2 regions of the Pseudomonas sp. 8_5_2 genome follow, and region 2 is predicted to be linked to the other one. Evidence: riboswitches for the same ligand, from Rfam matches in the RefSeq annotation. Region 2 holds a riboswitch; the other holds the start of a gene.
What was found. Region 2 has a riboswitch for cobalamin ahead of AC5O5R_RS13135 (CbtB domain-containing protein). Riboswitches for the same ligand answer to the same signal wherever they lie in the genome.
Positions count from the first base shown of each region.

Region 1: another riboswitch for cobalamin. It lies ahead of cobO (cob(I)yrinic acid a,c-diamide adenosyltransferase); the one in region 2 lies ahead of AC5O5R_RS13135 (CbtB domain-containing protein).

Region 1 is NZ_CM181238.1:1,342,094-1,349,393, reverse strand. Features, by position in the region: gene cobU (bifunctional adenosylcobinamide kinase/adenosylcobinamide-phosphate guanylyltransferase) at 1-188, opposite strand, end outside; gene AC5O5R_RS06175 (cobyric acid synthase) at 190-1,644, opposite strand; gene cobD (threonine-phosphate decarboxylase CobD) at 1,641-2,633, opposite strand; gene cbiB (adenosylcobinamide-phosphate synthase CbiB) at 2,626-3,534, opposite strand; gene bluB (5,6-dimethylbenzimidazole synthase) at 3,531-4,181, opposite strand; gene AC5O5R_RS06155 (cobyrinic acid a,c-diamide synthase CobB) at 4,178-5,473, opposite strand; gene cobO (cob(I)yrinic acid a,c-diamide adenosyltransferase) at 5,470-6,081, opposite strand; cobalamin riboswitch at 6,202-6,421, opposite strand; gene AC5O5R_RS06145 (hypothetical protein) at 6,589-7,167, shown strand; gene AC5O5R_RS06140 (hypothetical protein) at 7,188-7,300, opposite strand, start outside.
Region 2 is NZ_CM181238.1:2,863,112-2,870,411, forward strand. Features, by position in the region: gene AC5O5R_RS13115 (DUF1272 domain-containing protein) at 135-377, opposite strand; gene cobM (precorrin-4 C(11)-methyltransferase) at 444-1,196, opposite strand; gene AC5O5R_RS13125 (cobalamin biosynthesis protein) at 1,230-1,616, opposite strand; gene AC5O5R_RS13130 (CbtA family protein) at 1,616-2,302, opposite strand; gene AC5O5R_RS13135 (CbtB domain-containing protein) at 2,312-2,500, opposite strand; cobalamin riboswitch at 2,593-2,814, opposite strand; gene AC5O5R_RS13140 (GNAT family N-acetyltransferase) at 2,896-3,375, opposite strand; gene AC5O5R_RS13145 (LysE family translocator) at 3,507-4,127, shown strand; gene AC5O5R_RS13150 (alpha/beta fold hydrolase) at 4,148-5,020, shown strand; gene AC5O5R_RS13155 (pirin family protein) at 5,117-6,004, shown strand; gene AC5O5R_RS13160 (DNA-3-methyladenine glycosylase family protein) at 6,078-7,007, shown strand; gene AC5O5R_RS13165 (DUF1652 domain-containing protein) at 7,194-7,300, shown strand, end outside.

The DNA.
Region 1 (7,300 bases), 1.5 Mb from region 2:
AGCGGCTCTTCGATCAGCCCCCAGTCATCCGGCCGCCGCTGGCGGTGCAGCAGCACGCGCTCGTTCATCTCACCGTCCAGCGGCTGGCTGGTGGCAATGTAGGTCACTGGCAGGCCGCTATCACTGGCCAGTTGTTCGGCCAGGCGGCTTTTACCGGAGCGGGCACCACCGAGTACAAGGCTGCGCATATCAGGCCACCCCACAAAGTTGACGCAATTGCGCCGTGTCCAGGTGCTTCTCCACCAGATCGGCCAGGCGTTCGATATCGCGTTCGCGCAGAGCCTGGTAGTCGATGGTCTGCACATCCTCCAGCCCTGCCCAGCGCAGCAGCGCCGCGCACGACTGGCTGCCTTCGAACAAACCGTGCAGATAAGTGGCGAGCACCTGGCCATCAGCACTGACAGCACCGTCACAGCGGCCATCAGCCAGCGTCACTGCAGGATGCTCCAGGGCAGGCCCCGTGGTGACGCCAGCGTGAATTTCATAGCCTGCCACCGCCGCTGCTTCCAGGTTCAGCGTGCCAGCAACGTTGCGCAGTTGCTTTTCAGCTTCCAGCACCGTGGCATAGTCGAGCAGGCCAAGCCCCAGGCTTGAGCCTGCAGGGCCTTCGAGGCCCAGCGGGTCATGCACTTCGCGACCCAGCATTTGCAAGCCGCCGCAAATACCAATCAACTTGCCGCCATAGCGCAAATGCCGCGCGATGGCCTTTTCCCAACCGCGCTCGCGCAACTGTGCCAGGTCGCCGCGCACGCTCTTGGAGCCCGGCAGGATGATCAGGTCGGCAGCCGGAATCGGCTGACCCGGACCGATGAACTGCAGGTCTACCTGCGGGTGCAGGCGCAGCGGGTCGAAGTCGGTGTGGTTGCTGATGCGCGGCAGTACCGGCACGATCACCTTGAGCACGCGCTCGTGCTTGGCGCCCTGGCGCACATCGATGCCGTCTTCGGCCTCCAGGTGCAGGTCGGTCACATACGGCAGCACACCAAGCACCGGCTTGCCGGTACGCTCTTCCAGCCAGTCCAGCCCCGGTTGCAGCAAGGCAATGTCACCGCGGAAGCGATTGATGACAAATCCCTTGACCCGCGCCTGCTCACTAGGCGACAGCAGTTCGAGGGTGCCGACCAGATGGGCGAATACACCGCCGCGGTTGATGTCGGCGACCAGGATCACCGGGCAGTCCACCGCTTCGGCAAAGCCCATGTTGGCGATATCGCCGGCACGCAGGTTGATCTCTGCCGGCGACCCCGCACCTTCGACCATCACCACTGGCCAGACGGCGCTCAGGCGCTGGTGCGAGGCCAGCACCGCCTGCATGGCGATGACCTTGTAGTCGTGGTAGGCCACCGCGTTCATGCTGGTGACGGCGCGGCCATGGATGATCACCTGGGCGCCGGTGTCGCTGTTGGGCTTGAGCAGCACCGGGTTCATGTCGGTGTGCGGCGCCAGCCTGCAGGCCTGGGCCTGCACGGCCTGGGCCCGGCCGATTTCACCGCCGTCGGCAGTTACCGCGCTGTTCAACGCCATGTTCTGCGGTTTGAACGGCACCACGCCGACGCCCTGGCGCAACAGCCAGCGGCACAGCGCGGTCACCAGGGTGCTCTTGCCCGCATCAGAGGTGGTGCCCTGCACCATGAGGGTGGTCATGCTGTTTCCTTCTGGTAATCCGCCAGGGCCTGGGCCAGGCGCTGTTCATCTGCCGCGCAAGCGGGCAGCCCAAGGCGCACGGCCAGAGGCTGCTCGAACAGGCGCACGAGGATGCCGCGGCGGGCGAGGAAGTCATGCAATTGCACAGCGTGCTGGCTACGCACGTACTGGAACAGGTCGCAGCCACCGCTGGGCGCCAGGCCAGCGCTGCGTAAAAGCTCGGCCAGCCGCTGGCTGGCGCCAGCGCAGCGTTCGATCTGCTGACGCTGGGCGGCTTGATCGGCCAGGCAGGCCTGGGCCAGCACCCGGGTCGGGCCGTTCACGGTCCAAGGGCCGAGCAGCTCAGCCAGGCGCAGCAGCAGGCTGCGCTCGGCAGCAACAAAACCCAGGCGCACGCCAGCCAGGCCGAAGAATTTGCCAAACGAGCGCAGCACGATCAGGCCTGGGCGTTCGGCGCAACCGACCACGCCTTCGGCAGGTGTGTTGTCGATAAACGCTTCATCGACCAGCAACCAGCCACCGCGGGCGGCCAAGCGAGCATGCCAGGCCAGCAGGCGCTCACGCGGCACCCGGCGCCCCGTTGGGTTGTTGGGGTTGACCAGCACCAGCACATCGAGCGTGTCGAGCGCCGCCTCGACCTGCGTTTCATCCAGCTCCAGCAGCTGATGCCCCGCCCGCTGCCATGCATACGGGTGCTCGGCATAGCACGGGGTCAGCACCCCTACCCGGCCGGCTGCGCGCAGCTGCGGCAATGCCTGGATCGCGGCCTGCGAACCGGCCACTGGCAGCAATTGACGGGCACCGTAGTAGGTGCGCGCTGCATCTTCCAGGCCGTCCTCGGTTTCCGGCAGGCGGGCCCAGGCATCCACAGGGATCGAAGGGATAGGGAACGGCCAAGGCGCGATGCCACTGGACAGGTCGAGCCATTGCTCGCGAGCAATGCCGTATTGCCGCACAGCGCGCAGCAAGCGGCCACCGTGTTCAAGCATTGATATACGCCCCCAGGCAGATCACCAGCAGCCACAGCCACACGCCGCGCTGGACCAGGTACCAGCCACGCTCGATGGCGTCGGCGTCGGCCATCGGCCCCTCGCCCAGGCGGGGTCGTTCATGCAGCTCACCGTGGTACACCGCCGGGCCGCCCAGCTCGACCCCCAGCGCACCGGCACCGGCGGCCATCACCGGCCCGGCGTTGGGGCTGTCCCACAACGGGCCCTGCTTGCGCCAGCAGGCCAGGGCCAGGCGGGTCTTGCCCAGCAGCGCATAGGTCAGCGCCACCAGCCTTGCGGGAATATAGTTGAGCACATCGTCGATGCGCGCCGCACACCAGCCAAAGCGCTCGAAGCGCTCGTTGCGGTAACCCCACATGGCATCCAGGGTGTTGCTCAGGCGGTACAGCACCACGCCCGGCGCGCCAGCGACCACAAACCAGAACAGCGCGGCGAACACTGCATCGCTGCCGTTTTCCAGCACCGACTCGGTGGCCGCGCGGGCCACGGCGGGCTCGTCCAGTTCGCGGGTTTCGCGGCTGACCAGGTAGCCGACCCGCCGCCGTGCCTCTGCCAGGTCGCCCTGGCGCAAGGCGTTGGCCACTGGCAGTACATGCTCGCCCAGGCTGCGCAGCCCGACGGCGCAGTACAGCGCCAGCACGTCCACCAGCCAGCCGATATACGGCAGCCAGGACAGAATCAGCGCCCCCAGGGTCAGCGGCACCACCGCCAGGAACCACGCGCTCACGCCGTGGCTGCGCCAGCCGCGCCCGCCGGCGTTCAGGCGGCGCTCGAGGTTACTGGCCATAGTGCCGAACGCCACCAACGGGTGGCGCCGCTGCGGCTCGCCCAGCAAGGCGTCCAGCGCCACCCCGGCCACGGTCAGCAAGGCCACGCTCATTGGCGCTCTCCCCATTGGTTTTCGAACAGCATTTCAGTCAAGGGCCGGTCTTCGGCCCAGCCTTCCTGCACCAGCATCGGCGCCGGGTAGAATTCGGTGACCGGCCCCAGGCACAGCACCGCCACCGGTTTGGCCCCGGCCGGCATGCCCAGCAAGGCCGCCAGCGCCTGCGGGTCGAACAGCGACACCCAGCCCATGCCCAGGCCTTCGCCCCGGGCGGCCAGCCAGAGGTTCTGGATGGCGCAGGCCAGCGAGGCGAGGTCCATTTCCGGCAGGGTGCGGCGGCCGAATATGTGCGACTCACGGTTGTCCATCAAGGCCGCCACCAGTAGCTCGGCACAGTCGTTGATGCCCTCCACCTTCAGTTTCATGAAGGCATCGGAGCGCTCGCCCAGCGCCTCGGCGGTACGCACTCGCTCCGCCTCCACCAGTGCCTGGATACGTGTACGCAGGTCACGCTGGGTAATGCGGATGAAGCGCCAGGGCTGCATCAGCCCGACACTGGGTGCCTGGTGCGCGGCAGCCAGCAGGCGGCCAAGCAGTTGCGGCGCTACCTCGCCAGCGGCGAAATGGCGCATGTCGCGGCGCTCGCCGATGGCCCGGTAAATGGCGGCGCGCTCGGCGTCGCTGAAGGCGTGCTGGCTCATGGTCGCAACAGCGCCGCCGCCGCGTCCGGGTTGGAGGGGAAGTAGAAGTGCACGTAGGAAGCCGTCAGCCGCCCCAGGCGATACACCGCTTCATTGCCCCGCCCGCCGTTGGGGCTCAGGCCGCGAGCGATCGGTTCCTGCGTGGTGCTGGTCAGCGAGTGGTGATAGGTGTGGCCACGCAGGGTGCCTTCCGGCAGCGCCACTGCCTGCAGGGCCAGCGCTGCCAGGCGCTTCTGCATGGTTGCCTCGCCGGGCAGCAGGCCGAGCAGTTCGGCACGTTCGCCGGCCACATCGGTCAGGGCATCAAGCAGGTACAGCATGCCGCCGCACTCTGCCAGCAGCGGTTTTCCCTGGGCGTGATGGGCACGGATCGCCTCGCACATCGGCGCGTTGGCAGCCAGGGCGTGGTGGTGCAGTTCAGGGTAGCCGCCCGGCAGGTAGAGGCTGTCGACCGCAGGCAATTCGCGGTCATGCAGCGGCGAGAAAAATTCCAGGTGTGCACCCTGGTTGCGCAGCAGTTCGAGGTTGGCGCCATAGGTGAAGGCAAAGGCTTCGTCCCGTGCGACACCAATACGCACGCCGGCCAGCAAGGCAGCACTGGCTTGTGGCTCGGGCGCGGCAAAGGCCACTGGCGGCGGCAAGGCAGCATCGCAACTGGCGCCCAGCGCCTCGGCGGCGGCGTCCAGGCGTGCGTCGAGGTCGTTCAGCTCGCTGGCCTGGACCAGGCCCAGGTGACGGCTGGGCAGTTCGATGCCACGCTCGCGCGACAAGCCACCGTACCAGCGCAAGCCTTCGGTCAGGCTGCCCTCCAGCAGTTGCGCGTGGCGCAGGCTGCCGACACGGTTGGCCAGCACGCCGGCGAATGGCAGGTCGGCCTGGTAACGTGCCAGGCCCAGGGCCAATGCGCCGAAGGTCTGAGCCATGGCCGTGCCATCGATCACCGCCAGCACCGGCACGCCAAAGTGGCGCGCCAGGTCGGCGCTGGACGGCGTGCCGTCGAACAGCCCCATTACCCCTTCGATCAGGATCAGGTCGGCGTCACCTGCGGCTTGCCACAACAGGCGGCGGCTTTCCTCGGCACCGATCATCCACAAATCCAGTTGATAAACCGGCGCACCGCTGGCACGTTCCAGAATCATCGGATCGAGAAAATCTGGCCCGCATTTGAACACCCGCACCTTGCGCCCGTGGTTACGGTGCAAGCGGGCCAACGCAGCAGTAACGGTGGTCTTGCCCTGGCCCGAGGCCGGTGCCGCGATCAACACGGCGGGGCAATGACGGGGCTGGTTCACAGTTCTACGCCCTTTTGTGCGCGGATCCCGGCCTGAAAGGCGTGCTTGAGCATGCCCATTTCGGTCACCGTGTCCGCCAGCTCGATCATCTCGGGCTTGGCCGCACGGCCGGTGACGATCACATGCTGCATGGGCGGACGGGCCTGGATGTCGGAAAGCACCTGGTCAAGGTCGAGATAGCCATGCTTGAGGGCGATGTTCAGCTCATCCAGTACCACGAACTGCACGCTCGGGTCCTGCAGCAACTGGCGCGAAACGGCCCAGGCCGCTTCGGCGGCGGCGATATCACGCTGGCGGTCCTGGGTCTCCCAGGTAAAGCCTTCGCCCATCACGTGGTAGCGCACCTGCTCGGGGAAACGCCGGAAGAACAGCTCCTCACCGGTGCTGTTACGGCCCTTGATGAACTGCACCACGCCACACTGCATGCCATGGCCCAGGGCGCGCGCGAGCATACCGAAGGCCGAGCTGCTCTTGCCCTTGCCATTGCCGGTCAGCACCAGCAACAGGCCGCATTCGTTGGGGGAATTGGCGATACGTTCGTCGATGATCGCCTTCTTGCGCTGCATGCGCGCCAAGTGGCGTTCGTCGCGTTCGGTGGGTTCGCTCATCAGGGTTCTCCGCTGGCTGGCGCCACGGCAACGCGCGACGGCAGGTAATAGGCAGGCAAACGGAGAACGCGCAGGGGCCGCGGCCGCAGGCCACGGTGCACCGCGCATCACCCTCCGTGATGCCGTTGGCAGTTTCAGGCCGGTCTCCGGGCTTGTGAGCGGGCCTTGGCCCGGGCCTGCGCGCCTTCCCGGGTGCTGGCACCCAGTGGCCCTGCGCGGCCGCGACTCACCTACCGTTGCGGGGGCAGCGCCGGAATCGCGCCCTGCTGGCGCCCACCGGCTTCCCAGTTTCACCCTGCCAGGTCGAGGCTGGCAGGGCACCTGAAACACGCGCGAAGGTTAGAGGGTTGCACCCTGAGCGTCAATCGAACCGGGACCATTGCCGTCGAACAGGCACGCCACCGCGCAATGGCCAAATCCCCAAGGTGTGCCACACTCAACCCAGTGATGGCTCATAGCCATCACCCCCGAGTGAATGGGAACACACCTGCAACAGGAGAGCGCAGCATGCGAGGCCAGATCATCAACAACCCGCGCCTGGAGTTTCTCAGCCCCGTGCTGGAGCGCTGGGTCGACTGCATCGACCGCTTCAACCAGTTTGCCGGCGATGCTGAAGCCCCTTACTGGCACGGCGCCGCTGCCAACGTCGGGCTGCTGGCAGCGGCCGCCTGGCAGGCCGAGCTGGCAGCATTGCAGCAGTTCGCCGGCAAGAAGCAGCGCGACGAAGGCGAAAACGAAGGGCGTTGCGACCTGTCGATCATCAGCGCCGAGGAGGCCCTGTACCTCAGTACAAGCCAGCGCTGGCCGAAGGTCGGCCGGCTGGACATGGCTGGCGCCCTGCAACAGACCGCCGCCCTCGCCCGACAGGTCGCCTACCCGAGCCAGTTGAAGGCGGCGGCGCTGTTCATCAGCCCCTGGAAAGCAGGCCAGCACGCCAGCCCCGAAGAACTGCAGGACCTGGTCGACGACCTGAAAACGCATACCGCCTGCGCCATCGCCTGGTACTTCCCGTATGCCTATCGCAAGCTGCACAACGAGCAAGGCCAGTACTTCCCGGGGGTGGCGCTGCTGCTCAAACAAGCCTGAGCAGCGGGACGGCCACAAGATCAGGCCGGGAAGAAACGATCGACCAACTGCGGGCTACCCAGGCGCTCGAGGTAGGCATCCCTGGCAAACACCACGCCAGTGCGCAAGTCATACACCGGACCTGAAGCCGGCT
Region 2 (7,300 bases):
GATACGACCAATCCTGAAGTTTGGTAATGCCGAGTATAGAAGTGTTGATAATCCTCGGGTGCCTTGTTGAAAATTCCTACAAATAATGGAAAGACATCACCGCTAACAAGGCGGAGTGTCGATTTTCTGGTCGGTCAATTGCAGGCGAGGTGTGTTTTATTCACGCGCAAGGGCGAGGCGGGGTTGTTGGCCAAGGCCTGGCCGACCCGCGTCGGACGGGTCACCAGCTGGCCTTTGCAGTTCGGGCAATAGCCCTGCAAGCGGGTTTCGACGCAGGTGCGGCAGAAGGTGCATTCAAAGGAACAGATCAGCGCGTCAGGGCTGTCGCCAGGCAGGTCGATATCGCAGCATTCGCAGTTGGGGCGTAGATCCAGCATGAGCTTGACTCCGGTTCGCAAGCGGGAACCCGGAGTCTGCTACGCCTGTGGTGAGCCTGGCAATGCTCAGTCGCCAGGGCGATACAAGTGGGCGTGCCCTGCGCGGTACAAGGCCGAATCGGCGAACGGAGTGTTGCCCAGCACATGCCCCACCAGAATCAGTGCGGTGCGGCGGAAGTCCTTGGCGGCGACACGTTCGGCGATGTCGCCAAGGCTGCCACGAACCCAGTCCTGGTCTGGCCATGTGGCGCGGTGCACGACCGCCACCGGGCAGTCTGCGCCATAGTGTGGCAGCAGTTCGTCGACGATCCGCGAGAGGTGCTTGACCCCCAGGTGAATCGCAAGCGTGCTGCCATGGCGCGCCAGGTCCGCCAGCTGCTCGCCGGGTGGCATCGGCGAGCTGTCGCCATAGCGGGTCAGGATCACCGTCTGTGCCACCTGCGGCAGGGTCAGCTCGCAGCCGAGCAGGGCGGCGCTGGCGGCCGTTGCGGTGACACCGGGGATGATCTGGTAATCGATACCCAGCGCCTGCAGGTGGCGGATCTGCTCGCCGATGGCGCCGTACAGGCTGGGGTCGCCGCTATGCACGCGGGCGATGTCCTGGCCTTGCTGGTGCGCCGTGCGCATGGCGGCGATGATCTGCTCCAGGTGCAGCTCGGCACTGTTGATCACGGTTTCGGCCCGGTGGCCTTCGAGCACGGCAGCAGGCACCAGCGAGCCGGCGTAGATGATCACCGGGCACTGACGAATCAGCCGTTGCCCCTTGACCGTGATCAGTTCCGGGTCGCCGGGGCCGGCGCCGATGAAGTAGACCGTCATGGAAAGTCCTTGCAAGAAATGAGGGTGCAGCGTTCAGCAGGCCAGCGCGAGGGTTGCCGGGCCCATCACCTGGCGTGTGAGCAGCAACCGCGCGGTGCCGAGCCGCTGGCTGGCCAGGGCCAACGCCGCGCTCTCGGCCACCCCCCAGCAACCCGTGTGGGCATGGGCCACAGCAGAACGGTGGCTGAGCAGGGGGGAGTAGGGTTGCAGTTGCGCGCCATGGTACAGCACCAAAGGCAAACCGAGGTGTTCGGCCAGTTGCTGCAACCCCGGTTCGTTGGCCTTCAGGCTGATGCTGGCGATACCGTGCAGGTCGGCCAGCGCCAGGCCCTGATTATCCAGGGCCTGGCGCAGAAGGCTGAGCAGCGTATCCACCGGGCAGCCCCGGCGGCAGCCAAAACCGGCGTAAAAAACCGGCATCAGGCCTGGCTTGAGCGGCGGAACAGCCAGGCGCTTAGCAGGCCCAGGGCCAGCCAGAAGGCGGCGTTGGTCAGCCAGGAGGCCAGCTTGAACTGGGCTTGCAGTGCTTCGGGAGCCAGGCTTTCGTGCACCTCCGGTTGCGGCGCGCCAATCACATGCGGCACCACCAGCAGCACGGCGCCCAGCGCTTTCAGCAGCCCGTGGCGGGCAAACGCCAGCAAGGCCAGGCCCAGGGCGGTGGCGCTGGCGGTGCCAATCCACCAGGCCTGACGTTGCCCAAGGTCGGCCGCAGCCGTACCTGGCAGTTCTGGGGGCAGGCCCAGGGTTGGCGCGAGGCAGAACACGGCGAAGCCCGCCAGCCCCCACAAAGCCCCCGTGCTGGCGCGCTTCGGAGCGCGCAGGCTGTAGAGCGCGGCCAGGATCAGGGCGAAGCCGACCGCCACCACCAGGTTGCCACCGGTCGTAGACAGCACGCGCTGCCAGCCGTCTTCCGGCGACCAGGCTTCGGCGCTGTGCTCATGGGCAGCGACTTCGCTGCCATGTTCGTGGTGTGCGGCCGGGGCCGAAGACTCGTAGGTTTCCGCCTGAAGAATCAACGGGGCCACCCAGAAGCTTTGCAACAAGGTCAGCAACAAGGCCGCAAGCAGCCCGCTGAAGCCCGCCGTACGGGCAATGCGCGTGATCATCGGGCGTACTCAGTGGCAGGGGAAGGCGGCGCTGTGGCGGGTATCGTGGGCAGCGTTGTGCACGGCCTCGATGTGCGAAAAACCGGCGAAGTAGACCAGGCACAGGCCCAGCAGGCTGGCGCCGACGGCGATGACGACGCGTTGGCTTAGCGTGGTGGGGGTGGCAAGGCTGTGTGGCTTGGCGCTGGTGACGGGCATGACGCGTTCCTCTGCTTTTTTGTGGGCAACGGACAAGCGCGGCAGCCCCGAGCGTGATTGCCCAGGGAATGCGACAGCGCCCGCCCACCGCGGGGTGTTCATGAACGCCAGGCCGGTCTCCGGGCTTGCGAGGAAGAGCAGGGCTCCTGAAAAGCGTCACCTTCCCATGCCGAACTACGGGCACAGTGGTACAGACGCTTCGCTCGCTTACCGTTGCGGGGGCAGCACCGGGCTTGTCCGACCCTGCTGAAGGGCCGCGACGCACCGGTTTCCCGTTTCACCCCAGAAGGGGCACCTGAACGCAGGCATAAGGAGAGCATGGGGCGGGCGTGGCGTCAATTGCGGGATATGAGCTGGGCCCTGATGCCCCCCCTAACAGCGCCTCTCCCGCCCCATCAACCGCGAGCAAACGCCGCCAGCTTCTCCCCGTCCAGGCGATAGCGCACCCACTCGTCCTGCGCCTCGGCCCCCAGCTTCTGGTAAAAGCCGATCGCCGGCTCGTTCCAGTCCAGCACGCTCCACTCCAGCCGCCCGCAGTTGTTCGCTACCGCTTCGCGCGCAATGTGCTGCAGCACTTGCCGCCCCGCGCCATCGCCGCGCTGCTCGGGCGTGATATACAAGTCTTCCAGGTAGATGCCGTTGCGCCCGAGCCAGGTCGAGTAGCTGTAGAAATACACGGCGAAGCCGATTGCCTGGCCATCGCGTTCGCACATCAGGCCATGCACCGTGCTGCCCTCGTCGAACAGGCTGTGCTCGATGTCGGCGACGCTGGCGATCACTTCGTGACGGGCACGCTCATACTCGGCCAGTTCGGTAATGAAGGCCAGAATCTGTTGCGCATCGGTGCGAACGGCAGGGCGAATGGTAACGCTCATGTTGACGGCTTCCTTGATTCGGGTAGCAATACAGTGAGGTGTATCTACATAATTTAATGAAACTGTACTGGTCGCAGGGGAGGGCGACTCCGTTAGTGTGACAGCACCTATAAAGAAAGTGGACCGCCCCTATGCTCGCCTCTGCCGACCTGCTGACCGCCTTCGTGCTGTTTGCCTTCGTGTCCTCCATCACGCCCGGCCCCAACAACACCATGTTGCTGGCCTCTGGGGTGAACTTCGGCGTGCGCCGCTCGATTCCTCACGCTGTGGGCATCAGCGTCGGTTTCATGGTCATGGTGCTGGCCGTTGGTCTGGGCCTGGGCGAGGTGTTCAAGGCGTGGCCGCCGCTGTACACAGTGCTGCGCTACACCGGGGCGGCCTACCTGCTGTACCTGGCCTGGAAAATCGCCACTTCCGGGCCAGTCGGTACGGCTTCGTCCGGTGCTCGCAAACCCATGGGCTTCTGGGGCGCAGCGGCGTTCCAGTGGGTCAATCCAAAGGCCTGGGTGATGGCGGTGGGGGCGATTACAACCTATACACCGGCGCAAGGCTATGTGACCAACGTGATCGTCATCGCCGCCTTGTTCGCCCTGGTCAACCTGCCCAGCGTGGGCGTGTGGGTGATGTTTGGCAGCGCGCTGCGCAACCTGCTGCAGAACCCGCGTTGGCTGATGCTGTTCAATGTCCTGATGGCCCTGTTGCTGGTGATTTCACTGTACCCGCTTCTGTTTGTAGAATCGGCGTTTTCCTAGCCCGCGAGTTGCCCAAGCCCATGCAGTTGATCCCCTGGTCCCACGAATGTGCCGAAGGCTTCACCCTGCGTGGCTGGCGCACCGCGGCCAGCGGCAAGCCGCTGCTGCATTTCTTGCACGGTAACGGCTTCTGCTGCCTGGCCTATCAGCCTTTGCTGATGCGCCTGGGCGAGCATTTCGACCTGTGGCTGTGCGATGTCCAGGGGCACGGTGACAGTGACCATGGCGGGGCGTTTCGCGGCTGGAACCGTACCGCCGCGTTGGCCGTGGAGGCATTTCAGGCCGGGCGTGGCGAGTACGGCGAAGTGCCGCGCTTTGCCGTCGGGCACAGCTTTGGCGGCGTGCTCACCGGGCTGATGCTGGCCAGTGAGCCGCAGCTGTTTGCACGTGCCGTGTTGCTTGACCCGGTGCTGTTCAGCCGGCGCATGCTTGGCGTGATGGGCGCGGCGGCCCTGGTTGGCCTGCACCAGCGCCACGCCCTGGCGCGCAAGGCCGCGAGCCGGCGCAGCCACTGGCCTGATCGCGAAGCGGCGCTCGCTTCACTGCAAGGCCGTGGCATCTTCAAGGGCTGGGCGGATGCGGCGCTGCAGGCCTATGTCGAACATGCCATCGGTGATTGCGGCGAAGCGGTGGTCCTCAAATGCCGGCCCAGCCGTGAGGTGGAAATATTCAGCTCGTTCCCCAGGCGCATGTGGGCAAGCCTTGCTGCGATCAGCACCCCTACGCAGGTGTTGTATGGCGAGCACACCTATCCCTTCGTGCCACACTCGGTAAGTCGGCTGGCGGCGCTCAACCCGAATGTGACTGCGCAACAGGTAGCGGGCGGGCATTGTTTCATGCAGGAGGACCCTGGCAAGGCAGCTGATCAGGTGCTCGATTTCTTGCAGGGCTGATTGTTCCATCCATGGAACGATGCATGCCAAAACGGCTGACTACCGCCCGATTGACATCATTGATAAGGTTATCCCAGCCAAGAGAGGAGCCTTCTCATGAAAAAGATTCTGGGTATCCACCGCAACCCGCACGCTCATTGGGTGGGGGATGGTTTTCCGGTGCGCAGCCTGTTCACCTACGACAACCTGGCCAGCCAGATCAGCCCGTTCCTGCTGCTTGACTATGCCGGCCCCCATGATTTCACCCCGACTGCTGCACGACGGGGTGTCGGCCAGCACCCGCACCGCGGCTTTGAGACTGTGACCATCGTCTATCAGGGCGAGCTGGAGCACCGTGACTCCACCGGCGCTGGCGGTCTGATCGGCCCTGGGGACGTGCAGTGGATGACCGCCGCCAATGGCATCATCCATGAAGAGTTCCACTCCCCAGCCTTCGCCCGCAGCGGCGGCACGCTGGAAATGGTACAGCTGTGGGTCAACCTGCCGGCGCGGGACAAGCGGGCAGCGGCCGGGTATCAGACGCTGCTGGCCAACGACATCCCGGTGGTTGCACTGGACGGCGAGGGCGGTAGCTTGCGGGTCATTGCCGGTAACTACCTTGGGCACCAAGGCCCGGCGCGGACTTTTACCGCAATGGATGTGTGGGACCTGCGCCTGACTGCTGGTGCAGCCTTGCAGCTGCCGGTGGCCGCAGGGCGCAACGCGGCGTTGGTGGTGTTGCGCGGGACCGTGCGGGTCAACGGCGAGCGCGAGGCCGGCCCCTCCAGCCTGGTGCTGCTTGACCCGGCTGGCGAGGACATTACCCTCGAGGCGCCGGAAGGTGCCAGTGTGCTGCTGCTCAGCGGGGAACCGATCGATGAGCCAATCGTCGGCTACGGCCCGTTCGTGATGAACAGCCAGGCCGAGATTGCCGAGTCGTTCGACGATTTCCATGCCGGAAGGTTTGGGCAAATGCAGGATGCGCGGGACGGCGCTGCGCATTGATCATGGCGGATTGAATCGCCCGTACCGGCGACAAGGCCGGTACAGGCTACCGGTTTGCTGGCATGATGCAGCCATGCCCAAGCTCACCCGCCTGCACGCCGTGCGCCGATCACTTCCTACCCCACACCACCACATACTGTGGCTGCGCTACCGTGCCCCCTACCACTGGGCCTCGACCGTGGCATTCCTCGCCGCCCGCTGTATCCCTGGCATCGAAACCTGCCTCGACGGCACCTACAGCCGCTCGTTGGTGATTGCCGGTCAACACGCGGTGATGCACGCCACCCCTTTACCTGACCAACGCCTGCAGGTTCGCCTTGAAGGGGTGCCCTGCGCTGCGCTACCCGGCCTGATCGCCAGGCTTCGCCGGGTATTCAACCTTGACGCCGACCCTGTGCGCATCGCTGCCGAGCTATCTCGTGACCCACTGATGGCCCGGCTGCTGCAACAGCGTCCAGGCCTGCGTGTACCGCAAGGCTGGGACGCTTGCGAGCAGGCGATGCGCACGGTACTCGGGCAGCAGATCAGCGTCGCCGGCGCCATGACCCTGGCCGGCCGGCTGGTGCAACGCCACGGTGTCCCGCTGCGTCTCTCGGCGCCGGGGTTGAGCCACGTTTTCCCTGCTTTGTCAGTGCTGGCGGCTGCCCGGTTCGAGAACCTGGGCATGCCCAAGGCAAGGGCCGCCACCCTGGGCACGCTGGCCAATGCCTTGCTCGCCGAACCGGGCCTGTTGCGCACAGGGCAAGTGCTGGATGTGGTGCTGGGTAACCTCTGCAAACTCAAAGGCATCGGCCCATGGAGTGCGCAGTACCTTGCCCTGCGCCAGGCCGGCGCTGCCGACGCGATGCCGCTGGGCGATGTGGCCCTGGTCAAGGCGTTGCGCTTGCTGGAGGGGGCTGATGCGCAATTGGCTGATCGGGCATTGGCATGGCGACCTTGGCGAGCCTATGCAGCCCAGCATCTGTGGGCGTCGTTGGCCACAGGCGAGACCGCTCGTCGTTAAGTGCGCGATTGCGATCGAACACCCCCAGTGTCTGCGGATCTTCCACTAAGGTGCTAGATGATTCCCCCGAAAGATCATTGCCCCGGCGCATGGACGCCTGCCCGGGCATGCGCAATATCAATTGGCGCCCTGCCTGACAAAGGTGTACTCAAACACAACAGGCCATCCCACAGAGAGGGTCGTACCATGTCGTTGATTGGAGTTTCGATGCTAGAGATGCGGCAAATGATCGAGCAGGCCTGCCTGCCCGACCGTTGTGAAGTCAGTTGCCCGGATGGCGCCAACCTGACTAT